DNA from 3 places in the Peribacillus sp. Hz7 genome. Region 2 is predicted to be linked to each of the others. Evidence: riboswitches for the same ligand, from Rfam matches in the RefSeq annotation. Region 2 holds a riboswitch; each other region holds the start of a gene.

Region 1 (5,008 bases), on a different contig from region 2:
TATCTATAACCATGAAATAAATTGAGAACCAGATACTCAAATAAATAAGCAAAACCCATATTTGATAATAGTAAAATCCATGTATCCTTTTGTTTTTTACGTTTTAACACTAGCAAAAACATACCTAAGTGAATAACTGCTAACAACCAAAAAGGAATTGAGTTCTTATTGAAACGTTTTTTCTTTTTTCCCATTCTTTACACCGTTTTACTTTTTGACATCTAGTTTTATTATTGTTCATTTGAAAGGAGATATTTATTAAATTAACTGGTACTTTACTTCCATAACGATTTTCAACGAAGGCACTATTATGGAAAAGAAATAAGAGATTGATACATACCATACATGAATAATATGTATCAACCTCTATTTTAGCGAACAGTGCCCGGCACTGTTCGCTTATTGTCCTATATTCGCAAATTTAGCAATATCTTCTCTCTTCCCAATCATCACTAATAAATCTTCCTTGTGAATAATACGATCGGGAGAAGGAGAAATAATAATATCTCCTTCTCTAACGATAGCAATAACACTGACATTATATTGGGCACGAATGTCAAGGTCACGCAAACTTTTTTCAGCCATTTTGGAAGGAATCATAATCTCCTCTATACTGTGTTCTTTTGATAACTCAATATAGTTCAACATATTGGGTGACAGGAGCTGATTGGCCACACGTTCTCCCATGTCTCTCTCAGGATAGATAATCCAATCAGCCCCTACTTTGTCTAAAACCTGCCCATGTCGCTTTCCAAGAGCCTTTGCAATGACTTTTTTAACCCCTAGCTCTTTAAGCAGAGAAACCGTTAAAATGCTGGATTGCATATCATTTCCAATGGCTACGATTACACAATCAAAATTGCTTATTCCAATAGATGTAAGTGCCTTCGCTTCTGTCGTATCAGCGACTACTGCATGAGTAACGAATAATTCAGCATCTTCGACTCGTTCCTCATTTGCATCAATTCCTAGCACCTCTTGTCCAGCCTCATATAGTCTTCGAGCTACACTTGTTCCAAATCTCCCTAAACCAATCACAGCATATTGTTTTATAGCCATTTCCATCTACACTCCCTGAATTTAATTAACCGATCATTATATTTCCTTTAATATGACGGAAAGTATCTGATTTACGTCTCTTTGTAATAGCAAAAGCAACTGTTAAAGGACCTAATCTTCCTGCAAACATCGTGAAAATGATAAGTATACGCCCCACAGAAGATAGCTCTGGAGTTAATCCCATAGACAGTCCCACTGTACCAAACGCAGAAGTAGCTTCAAATAAATACATCATAAAATCGTGACCGGGTTCTGTAATGCTAAGCGCCATAGTCATGAATACAACAATGCTCAATCCACACAAAGCAACGGTCAGTGCTTTTAATATCGTTTCAGTCACAATTCTGCGCCTAAATAAGACAACGTCTTCTTTCCCTTTAATTTGAGACCATACGGTAGCTACTAAAACAGCAAAGGTCGTTATTTTAATTCCTCCAGCTGTGGATCCTGAACCTGCTCCAATAAACATAAGAAAAATGATGAGGAACAAAGTAGAATGTGTTAAATCTCCAATTGGTAATGTATTAGAACCTGCCGTCCTTGGAGTAACCGCTTGATACAATGCACCCAATACTTTTCCAGTTTCAGATAAAGGGCCTAATGTTTTATCATTTCCATATTCAAACATGAAGATTAACAGGGTTGCCCCTACTGTTAGAATGACGGTTGCCAGTAATACTACCTTCGTATGCACAGATAAGCGGCGAGTATCACGGTATTCATATAGTTCGTTCATCACAATAAATCCTAATCCACCAAGTGTGATGAGAGCGCATACGGTTAAGACGACAATAGGATCATCTACATAAGGAGTTAGACCCCGAAATTCTCCCATTAAATCAAAACCAGCATTATTAAAGTTAGATATAGCATGAAAAAATCCAAAATAGATGGCTTTACCTATTGGCATATCGTAAGAAAAACGAATCGATAAAATGATGCCGCCGACAAGTTCAATCACTGCAGTAAATATCAAAATTCTTTTGACTAACCTGACAATTCCTGCAAAGGATACATTATTGAAAGCCTCCTTTAGTAGCAGCCTTTCTTTTAAAGAAATTTTTTTACCTAACAGCAAAAATAAAAAAGTTGCAAATGTCATAAACCCTAATCCGCCGACTTGAATGAGCGATAAAATGACCAATTCACCGAATAAAGAAAAGGTGTCCCCAGTATCTACAACGACAAGCCCTGTTACACATGTAGCAGATGTAGCGGTAAATAAAGCATTTAAAAATGAGAGACCTTTTCCATCCTCAGTGGCAATGGGAAGAGTCAATAAAAAGGCTCCGATAAGGATGACCGTTGCAAAACCTAATACAAGGGCTTTTGGAGGATTAACCTCTTTTATTTTTTTCATCGTGATCTCCTAACTGACCTCATAAAAAATTTAGTATCCAGTTTACTTTTTCCATTATTGTATCTAAATATTTGTCCCATAGTTATTAAGATAAAGATGGGCTGAACATAGAAAAAGACCAATGTATACTTATTGAACAAGCCTTTAGTATTCGTTGCTCTATTTAACGCCTAGCAGGCTATACATATATGTTTCCAAAGAAGCCTTTAATTATAGGCATAATAAAAAGACCTACAAATATATCAGGCTGCCATTTTGTTTTAAACACAACAAAAAAGCATCCTGAATTAAGGCGGTCTTATACCCCCTTTCGCTTTAGCCGACGAAGTTAGCTGACGGGTAGGATGGCGAAAGAGTTTCTCATCCCTTCTGCAATAGCAGAATTAACCCCAAAATAATGGGTCCTCCGTTCTCAAATGATTCTGAGATTAGGCCGATATAAAATTTGTGATTTAATGCGATTATTCTACGCCTGTCATCTCCCTATTGTAAATCCCTTAAATAGACAAAAAATGGCCAAAATAAACCATATACGTTCATTATTGGCCAAAAACAACACTAAAACACTGTTTCTCGTGATATTTCTAGATGTTTTTAGATATTCAATAATTTATAAAAAGATTATATTAGTAGATTTAAAATGAAATCTAATCATTTGTAATGGAAATAGAACCGATACCGATCACCTGAAATCGAACTTTCGTTATGGTGTATGACGACATGTTGGATTTTATAAGCCATATCATTTCGTGGCAGCGTCGAAAATTTCGCTAAATGTTTAAAAGAGGGTCTTACGACTGAATTTGTCAGGTAGGCTGATTGAGTACTCCCTGGTATTCTCGCTTTATTTAGCGCTTCAATCATTTGTTCAGCAGTCCCTATTCCTACTCCATGTGCAAAATATGCACCGTCTTCGAGAACAACCGCATTTTCTCCTCTCCACCAAGGGGTTTCTGGATGAAATTCTGGATTATTAAAATAAACAACATCTCCGGGTAAGAAATAATCCGTATTAATCAGTTGTATACCGAGTTCAGGATCAGCATGCCAGCTGTATAAATAGAGGTCTTGGAATATCTGATTAAATACATATTCGCCCAGACTGTTTAAAACGGCATGATAATAGATAATTACCTTTGCCGTGGCACATTCAAACGCATACAGCGAACTGTTGTTGTAAATGTCTTGAATCGCATCAGATGGCACTACACCAGGCTTCAGCTGGAATCCGCCGGCATTTGTCAAATACCAGTATTCGGGATTACAACGAGAATGGGAAAAGGGTTGGAACTGAGCATACCCTTGATTCATGGCTCTTGCACTTACTATGATGTTTTTGCGTAATTTGAGTTCAAACGATAACTCATCGAGAGACTGATACGAATAAACGACCGGATGTTCATTCATTTGTTGAACAATTACCCTTTCAATACTACCAGACGGCCACATACTACTTTGTTGAACATTCATCCCCGATATTTGTATCATACTATCCCTCATTCCAATCTTAAGTATCATTCTTCTTATTACCTATTGTATTAAGGGATTCGTTTTAAGGTGTATTTAAGCAGAAAAACATATTTAGATTAAACTTTTCATCTCCATGAAATATTCATACACAGCATTTGATAACGCATCATCTATCTCGTTTCCTTCCTCATCAATGATTTGCGTATCTCCAGACCACCCAGTCCTAAACACCTCTAGTACGACAAACTTATCCCCTTTATATTCCACTTCATACTTTTCAATAGTGGCACAATGTTCTACACTCATGTAGATTCCCCTCCTTCAGAAAAGTTGAACTATTTATATGAGAAATATTATTCTTTATATTGTCGTTTGTTTAAAAACCTATCCTCGTTCTAATCACGTTGTGCAATTCCCTCTAAGCAAACAGTGGCACTTTTCTAAAGATAATTTCTCTCTAAACTACTAACAACTAAAAATGATATGATAAGGATGTTATTTTTAACCCGAGGAGGATTCGTATGAAAAAAGTTGTCAAAGTAGTAGCAGCTGTTATTGAAAATAATGAAAATGAAATTCTTTGCGCTCTAAGGTCGCCTGATATGAGCCTTCCTAACATGTGGGAATTCCCAGGTGGAAAAGTAGAACAAGGAGAAGACCTTTATTCTGCTATCGAAAGAGAAATAGCTGAGGAACTAGGGTGCAACATTAAAGCGAATGATGTATTTAATGAAAATACGCATGAATATGATACGTTTATCATTACGTTAATTTGCATGAAATGTACAATTGTAGAAGGCACACCTATTCCAAAAGAGCATTCAAAACTGATTTGGCTGAAACGCGAGAACTTAAGCTCGCTTAAATGGGCTCCTGCGGATGTTCCGGCGGTGGAGGAATTAATAATAAAAAAATAGTCCTCTCTTCTGAGAAGACTATTTTTTGTTTAAACTCTGATTGTAAACTCTTTATACAAGTTTGCAGGTACTTCATGTTCCAACTCTATTTTTACTGTGATGGGCTTTTCTCCTTCAAATGACACGGTATTCCCTTTGCCAATATAAATGTAAGGCTCCGTTTTCCCATCAATTTGTTTATACTTTCTGATAAACAAATGTA
Region 2 (5,008 bases):
AGGGAGTCCGATTTTATTGAAATAAGCCTTGTTCACGAGCAAACTTTTCTGCTTCTCGTTTTGTAGAAATATGATTTTTTGTTAAAGTTTCAAGCAAAGATACATAAAAGCTGCCGTCGAACTTTTTTTGCACCTTTAATGTTAGTTCAATCGCAATATTAACTAAAGAATCACTAGCTTTCGTATACTGTTTTCCAAAATAAATAAAACCAATCATATCTTCACCAAAAGAAAAACCTTTTCCTTCTAAATATGTAATATACTCTTCAGTCGACCAAGCCAATCTTCCACCTTCTCCGTACACTTTTTCCTTCATCTTACCGCAAATTTTGACTTTTTCCTATCGTTTATACAATAAAAATTAATAATAAACACGAGAAATACCACTTCGTCAGAATAAACTTTACTTCTGAATGAAGTGGTATTTAAAGCTTTAATAAACCTACTATAATGGAAAAGATTTTTTATCACTTTACTCATTCAATAAGTTCGCTCTATCCAAAGTAACAATTATTGTACCGCTCGAACATATTTTACTTTTTCAAATGATAAGGTACAGTCGTGATAATGACATTTCTTCGATAAAGCAAGGATGTACGAATCAGTAAACTTGATTGGTTATGAAGAATATTGTGCCAGCCTTTCTTTGGAATAAATTGTGGTATAACGACTGTAACCCGATAGTTTGCTTCACTCGCTTTATGTTCAATGGTATCAATAAATTTAGTTAATGGACCTATGATGCTTCTGTAATGGGAGTGTAAAGTTACAAGTCTCACATCGGGTTGCCATTTCTTCCAATTATCCTCAAACTTTTTTTCATCTTCTCGTTCAAAAGAAACGTAAACAGCTATAATCTGTTCTGCTGAAAGGGATTTTGCATAGTTCAATGAATTTTCCACCACATGAGTAATACCAGCGACAGGTACAATGATTACATTCCCTTCGATTGGTACAGCAGGTTCACAAGACGTAACCTTTAGCTGCTCACCTACTGCATCATAATGCTTTCTTATTCGATGAAAAACGAAAATGATGATAGGTAAAAAAACTAAAACCGGCCAAACCTGAGTAAATTTAGTTAAAAAGAATATGATGGTAACAATCAAACTAATAACAGCACCAATGGAGTTAATGATTAACTTAAAAACCCATCCTTTTGGCTTTTCACGAATCCATTTAACCATCATTCCAGTCTGAGACAACGTAAATGGAATAAATACTCCTACTGCATAAAGTGGGATAAGGTTTTCTGTATGTCCTTCAAAAGCGATTATTAAGACGATGGAAGCAAGTCCTAATATGATAATTCCATTCGAATATCCTAATCGATCGCCTCTAATTGTAAACATCCTTGGTATAAACTTATCCTTTGCGAGATTGACAGCCAGCAAAGGAAAAGCAGAATAGCCTGTATTGGCAGCAAGGATTAATATTAAGGCTGTTGTTCCTTGAATAAAGAAATACATGAAATTTCGTCCAAATATCTCTTCAGCAATTTGCGAGACAACTGTTACCTCTACACTCGGAACAATGCTTAAATAATAGGCTAAAAATACAATGCCTGTAAATAACACAGCAAGTAAGGAGCCCATTAAAATTAACGTTTTGGCAGCGTTATTAGGAGCTGGATCTTTAAAGTTTGGAATCGCATTAGAAATTGCTTCAACTCCTGTCAACGCAGAACTACCTGATGCAAATGCTCTTAGAAGGATAAATAAACTGATTCCTGCTACCGGTGTGCCAATTGAAGTACGTAAGTCAGAAGAAACTTCTCCCATCAAGATTTTGTATATGCCTACACCAATCAGAATGAATAACGCTAAAACGAATAAATACACCGGATAGGCTAATATGGAAGCCGACTCTGTTACTCCTCTTAAGTTCAGGATAGTAAGAAATATTACAAAAAGGATGGCTATCATTACATTATGTGTATGCAAACTAGGAAAAGCAGATGTAATAGCATCCGTCCCCGCAGACACACTTACAGCCACAGTTAAAATATAATCAACTAATAAGGAACCTCCAGCTATCAATCCTGCATTCACACCTAAATTATTCTTTGAAACAACATACGCTCCCCCTCCATGAGGATACGCAAAGATAATTTGTCGATAAGACAAAATTAAAGCCGTTAACAGAAGCAATACTCCTACAGCGATAGGAATTGAATACCAAAATGCAGTGACACCCACTGTAATTAGCACAAGCAATATTTGTTCGGGACCATATGCAACAGAAGACAAAGCATCAGAAGATAATATAGCCAAAGCTTTTGTTTTGTTAAGCTTTTGTTCCCCGGCTGCCGTTGATTTTAAAGGCCGACCAATTAAAAATCTTTTTATAGAAGCCATCACTAAGAATCACCACCAAACATAAATAGTAATTGTATATTACCCCGTTAAATAAAAAATCTTGAAAAAAACGCAAAAATGCCTACAAGTCAAAGTTAAATAGACCTGTAGACATCAATTTTTTTGTCTCACAAGCTCCACCTTCCTTCTCATATAACGCTTACGAGGTTAGCTGTCGGATTCGGACCTTTGAGTAGCCCTACCTTGAAAGGATTCACCCCTTGAATTGTTAAACAATTCTAATAATGGTTCCCCCGCACCAAACGGTTTCAGCGATTTAGAAATATGAAACTGTGATTAGCATACTGCTGTGAATTCGAAAAGTAAATAAAAATTTTATTATGACCTATACTTCCTATATTTCTATAATACTATTGTCTTCCCTCCTAAATGTTTAATGATAAACAATATATAATATTCTTCTCTTACTACATCATTTTACATATATGATCAATAATACAAAAAATAGGAGCTTCTGTTCCGAAGCTCCTGCCCTCTTATAACATACGTAAAACCGATCGAAATTCATGCGTCTCTAGCATATACCGTACCTTTTCGTCATCATATTGAAAATACGCCTCATCAAGCGAGCAAGAAATTGGTACATCACATTTAATTTCAGCAAGCTTTCGGGATAAATGAAGCATCTCAAGCTCTGCTTCAATTTTCGTCCGCTGCCCCTTCGTTAATGAAGATAAATTTTCTAAAATGCCTTCGATACTTTCATACTCCGTTAATAATTTTAACGCTGTTTTTTCCCCAATTCCTTTTACACCTGGATAGTTATCTGCTGTATCGCCCATTAACGCTTTTAAATCAATCATTTGCCTCGGCTTAATCCCTTTCCATTCATAAAAACTATGAGGATTATGCACATCATAATTACCAAAGCCTTTTTTCAATAACACAACAGAAATATGCTCATCTAACAATTGCAACATATCTTGATCTCCCGTTAAAATACCTACACGACTATCCTTCGCTGACGCTTTCGCAATCGTTCCAATACAATCATCCGCTTCAAAACCAGCTAGTCCAATATTCGGAATATCAAAAGCTTGAACTGCTTCCTTCGCTAAATCAAACTGTGGAATCATCTCCACTGGTGCATCCGAACGATTTGCCTTATACCCATCAAACAGTTCATTTCGAAACGTATGACTGCCCATATCCCAACAAACCGCCACATGGCTTGGCTTAAAATGATTAGTTGCCGTTAGCATATGCTTTAAAAATCCTTGCACTGCATTCGTCGGTACACCTTTTGAATTAATCATAAACTGTCCCGTAACTGCCGTTCCATAAAAAGCTCTAAATAAAAGCGCCATCCCGTCTACAAGTAGAAAAGTTGGACGCTGTTCGTTTTCATTTCCTAACATACTACCACCTCAACTATGATGTGTACTTATTTTATCATGATTTTTATTAGTATAGTTACTTTTTAAAAAGAGTTTGTTATAGGATACTGTTCATTTTTGGCTCCTACTCGTTTGATCAACAATATTATTTAACACAGCCTTTCAAAAAAACTACTAGTCAAGAATCCCTATTTTTCAAAATATTAGTTGAAAATATGTATAAATTATATTAATTTAGTGACTAGTGTTATAAATTATTACATAAAAATAGAATAAGGAGGTTCAAAATGAAAGATCGTAAATTAAACTTCACCCTGTTAACAACTTTTATTTATCTATCATTAGCTGGTTGTTCTTCAGGAGTAACCGAAGCAACTAAGGAAGAGAAGCTTCGAAGAGAAGAATCCGCAGAAACGTCAACGACTATACACCCTGAAACGGATTGGTCTTACAAAGGGGAAACAGGACCAGAACATTGGGGTGAGTTAGATCCTCTAAACTCTGCATGTATAAATGGGAAGGAACAATCCCCTATCAATGTTGAGACATCCCAAATTAAAGCAGATAAACAACTTGAAAAGCTAGAAATCAACTACATCCCCTCTGAATTTTCCCTAGAAAACAATGGACATACTATTCAAGGGAATCCTGTAACATCAGATAACTTCATTGTTCTAAACGGTAATACGTATACATTAGCTCAATTTCATTTTCATACACCAAGCGAACATCAATTTAATGGACAAAATTTTGATATGGAATTACATCTCGTACATAAAGATGCCAAGAATCAATTAGCCGTAGTAGGGCTAATGATTAAGGAAGGCAAAGCAAATGAGGTTCTTGAACAGGCCTGGAAAGCTCTCCCTCAAGAAAAAACAACTGAAGCGAAGAAACTAGCTAATCCGATAAACTTAATGGATATTCTTCCAAAGGATCAACAATCATTTAAATATAATGGCTCATTAACAACTCCCCCCTGTTCTGAAAACGTTAATTGGATTGTATTAGAGCAGCCAATTGAAATGTCTAAAGAACAAATTGAGGCATTTCGTCAAATCTTCCCAGATAATCACCGTCCTGTCCAACCATTAAATGAACGTGAAATTAGGAAGAATTAATCTATTGATATTTTTATTTTAGTATCATTGTGAGAAGAGAGGTAGAATCACCCTTTCAAACAAAAAAGTAAAAAGCAGACTTACTTATTTTAGTAAGTCTGCTTCTTTCATTAAGAATGCTTTCTTTTCATTTTCGTCAATACTTCTTCATAGTACGGAATATCCACTTTTT
Region 3 (5,008 bases), on a different contig from region 2:
GGACAGTAAAGTATCGCGTTCGATTTTTGTGGAAGATTGGACAAAAGTCAAGGCCGCAACCGTAACGGAAACGTTTGAGACGAAGGGAGTTACAATCCCTGCTGAGGAATATGAAGTATACTTTGATGAATCAGGTAAAGAGTTTCAACGATTTCTTGTAAAAGAGGGGGAAGAGGTAACGGCGGGTACACCTTTATTCGAGTATGAAGTAAAGGATTTAGAGAAAAATAAAGGGGAAGTTGAGCGGGAAATTACCGAGATAACTGGTGCGATAACGGAAATAGAGGCATATATTAAGAAGTTAACGGATTACAAAACGCAAGTTCCTACTGCTTCAACGGTTTCGGAAATTGTGCAAGATGGTGTAAGCTTGGATCGCAATGCTTCTTCTGATTTAATTATTAGCACACTTGAACAAGAAATTTATAAACAAGAATTAGAAAAAAGTAAATTAGAAGAGAGAAAGACAAGGCTGGATTCACAATTAACAGCGATGAATGAACTCAGCGGGCCGCTTACGATTGATGCAGAAGTGGATGGGGTTGTGAAACAGATTAATCAATCACTTAACAATCCAGTGGTGACTATTGCCTCTACTCAACAAGCTGTAAAAGGTGTTCTTTCGGAGTCGCAGTTACACAAAACAGCAGTTGGGATGCCAGTTAAAATTACATCTCCGCGTTTAGAGAAAGGGATTAATGGTACAGTTGGACGTGTGGAAAACTATCCAGCGTCAGAACCTTCTCTTAATCAAAAATCGATGTTTCCGTTTCAAGTCGTAATGGAAGCAGATGAAGAAGGAATATCGTCGCTAGCCCTCGGTTCAAAGGTAGATATGACGGTCGTTACAAATGAAGCGGTAGATGTTCCGACGATTCCGGAGAAAACGGTGTATGGAAAGGACAACCTCTTTGTATTTAAGTTAACAAACAATGGATATGTGAATAAACAATATGTTACAGCGGGATTAAGAGCGAATCAAAAGCTTGAGATTGCTTCTGGTCCAGCAGAGGGAGAGACGGTGCTTATTACACCAAGGGAAATTCCGAAAAATCACTCAACGTTTATTACTCCTATTCAAGCAGAAAAGGTAAACTTAGATGCGTATAACACGTTTTCAACTCGTGAGAAGTGGCGTTATTTCTTGGTCGGGTTGTTGGAGAAATAGTCTTTATTTATTAAAAGGTCTTCAAATATGAAGATCTTTTTTATTTTCTAAAATAGGGATAATTTAGAAAAGTTATTATTTTCAGATAATTTAAAGATAGTATTTGGGGAATAATTTAAAAATAAATAACATAGATAGAAAGCGGTTAAATCCAGAATAAAATGGCCTTCATCCAGAAAAAATAAATATATGGCTATAAAAAATATTTACAGATTATCAATTTTAATATAATATTTCAAGTGGGGAAGTTATTTCGCTTAATCTTTTTAGAGCGGGGGACCCAAATTTGCAGAACTTTCTGCTAGGGGTGAATTCAGAAATGAAAGGGCAATTTGTTTCCAAATCCTAACCCGACAGCTAACCTCGTAAGCGACTTAAAGGAAACAATATGTGAATCTATATGATAAAGACACCGCTTGTGTCTTTTTTTGGTAAAAGGAAAACTGTTTCCAGCTGCAGAAAGCGTTTTCTTTTTATCAACAATTTTGTTTCCTTTACCGAAACAACTGTTTTTTTGTAAAAACTATTACGAAAGGTGAGGGATGTATGAAAAAATTCAAATTAAGTTTAGCTAGTCAGATTTTCATTGGTTTACTGATTGGTGTGGTTGTAGGGGCTATTTTTTATGGTAATACAACTGCTCAAGAATATTTGCAGCCAATTGGAGATATCTTTCTACGTCTGATTAAAATGATTGTTATACCGATTGTTGTGGCAAGTATTGTTGTTGCTGTTGCAGGTGTCGGTGATTTGAAATCTGTAGGTAAAATTGGTGGTAAAGCGATTCTTTACTTTGAAATCGTTACCACGATTGCGATTATCGTTGGAATTATAGCAGCGAATGTTCTTCAGCCTGGTGCTGGTGTTAATATGGATAAATTAGAACAAACTGACATTTCGAGTTATGTCGATACAGCAGAGCATAAGGAAGAAACGGGTTTTATTGAGACGATCGTCAATATTGTCCCGACTAATCCAATTAAAGCAATCGTTGAGGGCGACATGCTTGCGATTATTTTCTTCTCGCTTATGCTAGGGCTTGGAATTGCAGCTATTGGAGATAAAGGAAAGCCGGTTCTGCAATTCTTCAACGGAGTAGCAGAGGCGATGTTCTATGTTACGAATATGATTATGAAATTTGCTCCATTCGGTGTATTTGCATTAATTGGGGTAACAGTGTCTAAGTTTGGTTTGGCCTCCCTGATTCCTTTAGGGAAGTTAGCTCTTTCTGTATATGGAACGATGATTTTCTTTGTTCTAGTTGTATTAGGGCTTATCGCAAAATTAGCTGGCTTTAGTATTTTTAAACTGATTAAAATCTTAAAAGAAGAATTAATCTTAGCGTTCTCAACAGCAAGCTCTGAAGCCGTTCTTCCTAAGATAATGGAAAAAATGGAGAAAACGGGATGTCCGAAGCATATTGCTTCTTTCGTTATTCCAACAGGTTACTCATTTAACCTCGATGGGTCAACATTATATCAAGCATTAGCAGCTATGTTTATTGCGCAAATGTATGGTATTGATATGAGTATTGTGGATCAATTTACGTTAATGCTTGTGTTAATGGTTACATCGAAAGGAATTGCTGGAGTTCCAGGCGTATCATTTGTTGTATTATTAGCAACACTTGGAACTGTTGGAATCCCAGTTGAAGGTTTAGCGTTTATTGCGGGTATTGACCGTATTCTAGATATGGGACGTACAGTTGTAAACGTAATCGGAAATTCGTTAGCAGCAATTGTTATTTCTAAATGGGAAGGGCAATTTAACCCTTCAGCAGCAGATGAACAAGTGAAGCAAGCGTCATAATGATATAAAATCCAGAGCGGTGAAGCTGCTCTGGATTTTTTTATAGCTATATCTTTACAGAGAAGACTTGTTTGACAAAAAAGAAGGAAGGTTACTAAGATAAAAATATAAATACATAAGTCGGTATATAACGGGGGAGAATAGATGTCTTGGGTCACGTTGCTCATGTTTTTAACAATAGCCGTGTTTGCTTTGTCTAAGGTTTTACCAGCAAAAGGGGTTAAGAGTATTACAACAGAAGATTTAGCGAATAATTTATCGTTAAAGGTAAAAAAACAGTATATTGACGTTCGTTCTGAAATTGAATATGACGATCGTCATATACCGCAATTTAATAACATCCCCCTTCACTTATTAAAGCAAAGAGTGAATGAGTTGGATAAAAAGAAGCCGGTAGTTATCATTTGTCATAGTGGAATGAGAAGTATAAGTGCGGCAAAAACACTTAAAAAATTAGGTTTCGAACAAATTGAGAATGTTAGTGGTGGTATAAACGCCTGGAGAGATTAAGAAATTCTAAAAAAACACCGTCCTATCTTTTGGAATGGTGTTTCTTTTTTGTGAATGAGCAAATTGTCACTATGTTTTAGTGTCTAATTTTACACTGTTTATGTATAAAATACTCCTGTAATCCCTTATTTTAACCATTATATAGTGATATTTCCCAAATGGAATGAACTTTGTTCTGCCTCTAAGGGTTTATTCCACTTTAGTGGTATGATAGTATGACTTTAAATGAATGTACAAGGTTAGCGGAATATCGTGCGATTGTGAAGAAGTAAGAAAATTGATAAAATGAACGCTCTAATTCCACGGAAAGGTCGGAGGGAAGTGGGTTATGAAGCATGAGATTAGGGAAATCTTATATATGCATGTGCAAGCTTCTGAACGTTTTGTGATTTCAAATGGGATGAGCTTTTGGGAGTTTGTTAATTCTTTAGAAAAGCCATTGCAACATCTTTTGTTGTTAAAACATGATTATGGTGATACACAATTTAATTTAAATGTTGCTTTAGATTATGTACCGAGTGAAGGTGTAGCGAAATTTATTAAACAAGATGTGAGAACGTATGGTGAGTTTTGTTGGATTGACTTTCAAGAAGAGGATAGTTTAGATGAATTGAGCGGAATGGAGTTGGCTGAGCTGCTCTATCTTGGGCATATGAAGCATCATTTAAAACAGCCGTTCTTTTCCAAATTACATAATCAGTTTGTTTACTTATCACAGGACGATGGATGGTTTAGTAAAATTTATTATCGTTCATTACCTATGTATTATAAAATGTTAGGCAGTCTTATTTCTTTAAAGCTTGAAGGATTAAAAACAGATAGAACGTGGTTTGGTTTGAGGAAAAAACGAGATTTACCTATTATACCAGTGGAAATGCTTGAGGAGTTGTCTGCTATGCTCTCTGAAGGGGTTGTTTTTTCTCTTAAACATGCTATTGAAACGAGAGTGAAAATGGAGATTCCAATATGGGTAGTAGGGGATTTCACGAATATGGATGACATGCTGGATTATTACTATGAGCTGCAGAAGCAAGAACCTGATGCTTATATTACTTTTTTATGGAAAACGAAGGAATGGTCGATTGTATTAAATAAATGATAAAGTAAAACTTTCATCAGCGGGGGCTTAGTGTTCTTTTAGTGTAGGATAAATTTCGTTGCCGAATGAAGTTTCACATATAATTAGTTGTGTGGTGACATAGAATGCAATGAATGTCATTCGATAAATATGTATGTTACACAATAGTGATAATTAACAAATTTATGTAACGCACTCTATTTAATAAAACTTTGTTCGTTTTTGTTGAGAAATGATACAATAAATAATGGTCAAAAGAATAATGGAGGTCACATAAATGAAAACTAAACTCGGCTTGCTTTATGGTGGAAAATCTGCAGAACATGAGGTTTCCTTACAAACGGCAATGGCGGTTATTAAAGCACTTGATTTGGAGAAATTTGATATATATCCGATTTACATAACAAAAGAAGGAGCTTGGGTGAAAGGGCCGCAATTGACAG

The links. Region 2 has a riboswitch for cyclic di-AMP ahead of ACE199_RS04500 (APC family permease). Riboswitches for the same ligand answer to the same signal wherever they lie in the genome.
Region 1: another riboswitch for cyclic di-AMP. It lies ahead of ACE199_RS07930 (TrkH family potassium uptake protein); the one in region 2 lies ahead of ACE199_RS04500 (APC family permease).
Region 3: another riboswitch for cyclic di-AMP. It lies ahead of ACE199_RS21150 (cation:dicarboxylate symporter family transporter); the one in region 2 lies ahead of ACE199_RS04500 (APC family permease).

What each region holds. Positions count from the first base shown of each region.
Region 1 covers NZ_JBHHJV010000004.1:81,659-86,666, forward strand. Annotated here, with positions in the region: gene ACE199_RS07920 (hypothetical protein) at 1-194, opposite strand, end outside; gene ACE199_RS07925 (potassium channel family protein) at 400-1,059, opposite strand; gene ACE199_RS07930 (TrkH family potassium uptake protein) at 1,085-2,419, opposite strand; cyclic di-AMP (ydaO/yuaA leader) riboswitch at 2,722-2,864, opposite strand; gene ACE199_RS07935 (protein-glutamine gamma-glutamyltransferase) at 3,071-3,907, opposite strand; gene ACE199_RS07940 (hypothetical protein) at 4,001-4,195, opposite strand; gene ACE199_RS07945 ((deoxy)nucleoside triphosphate pyrophosphohydrolase) at 4,411-4,806, shown strand; gene ACE199_RS07950 (DEAD/DEAH box helicase) at 4,836-5,008, opposite strand, start outside.
Region 2 covers NZ_JBHHJV010000002.1:191,627-196,634, forward strand. Annotated here, with positions in the region: gene ACE199_RS04490 (DMT family transporter) at 1-1, shown strand, start outside; gene ACE199_RS04495 (DUF6123 family protein) at 14-283, opposite strand; gene ACE199_RS04500 (APC family permease) at 534-2,360, opposite strand; cyclic di-AMP (ydaO/yuaA leader) riboswitch at 2,499-2,642, opposite strand; gene ACE199_RS04505 (5'-3' exonuclease) at 2,855-3,736, opposite strand; gene ACE199_RS04510 (carbonic anhydrase) at 4,003-4,836, shown strand; gene ACE199_RS04515 (dynamin family protein) at 4,947-5,008, opposite strand, start outside.
Region 3 covers NZ_JBHHJV010000028.1:13,256-18,263, forward strand. Annotated here, with positions in the region: gene ACE199_RS21145 (efflux RND transporter periplasmic adaptor subunit) at 1-1,168, shown strand, start outside; cyclic di-AMP (ydaO/yuaA leader) riboswitch at 1,413-1,555, shown strand; gene ACE199_RS21150 (cation:dicarboxylate symporter family transporter) at 1,715-2,977, shown strand; gene ACE199_RS21155 (rhodanese-like domain-containing protein) at 3,122-3,487, shown strand; gene ACE199_RS21160 (hypothetical protein) at 3,816-4,586, shown strand; gene ACE199_RS21165 (D-alanine--D-alanine ligase) at 4,843-5,008, shown strand, end outside.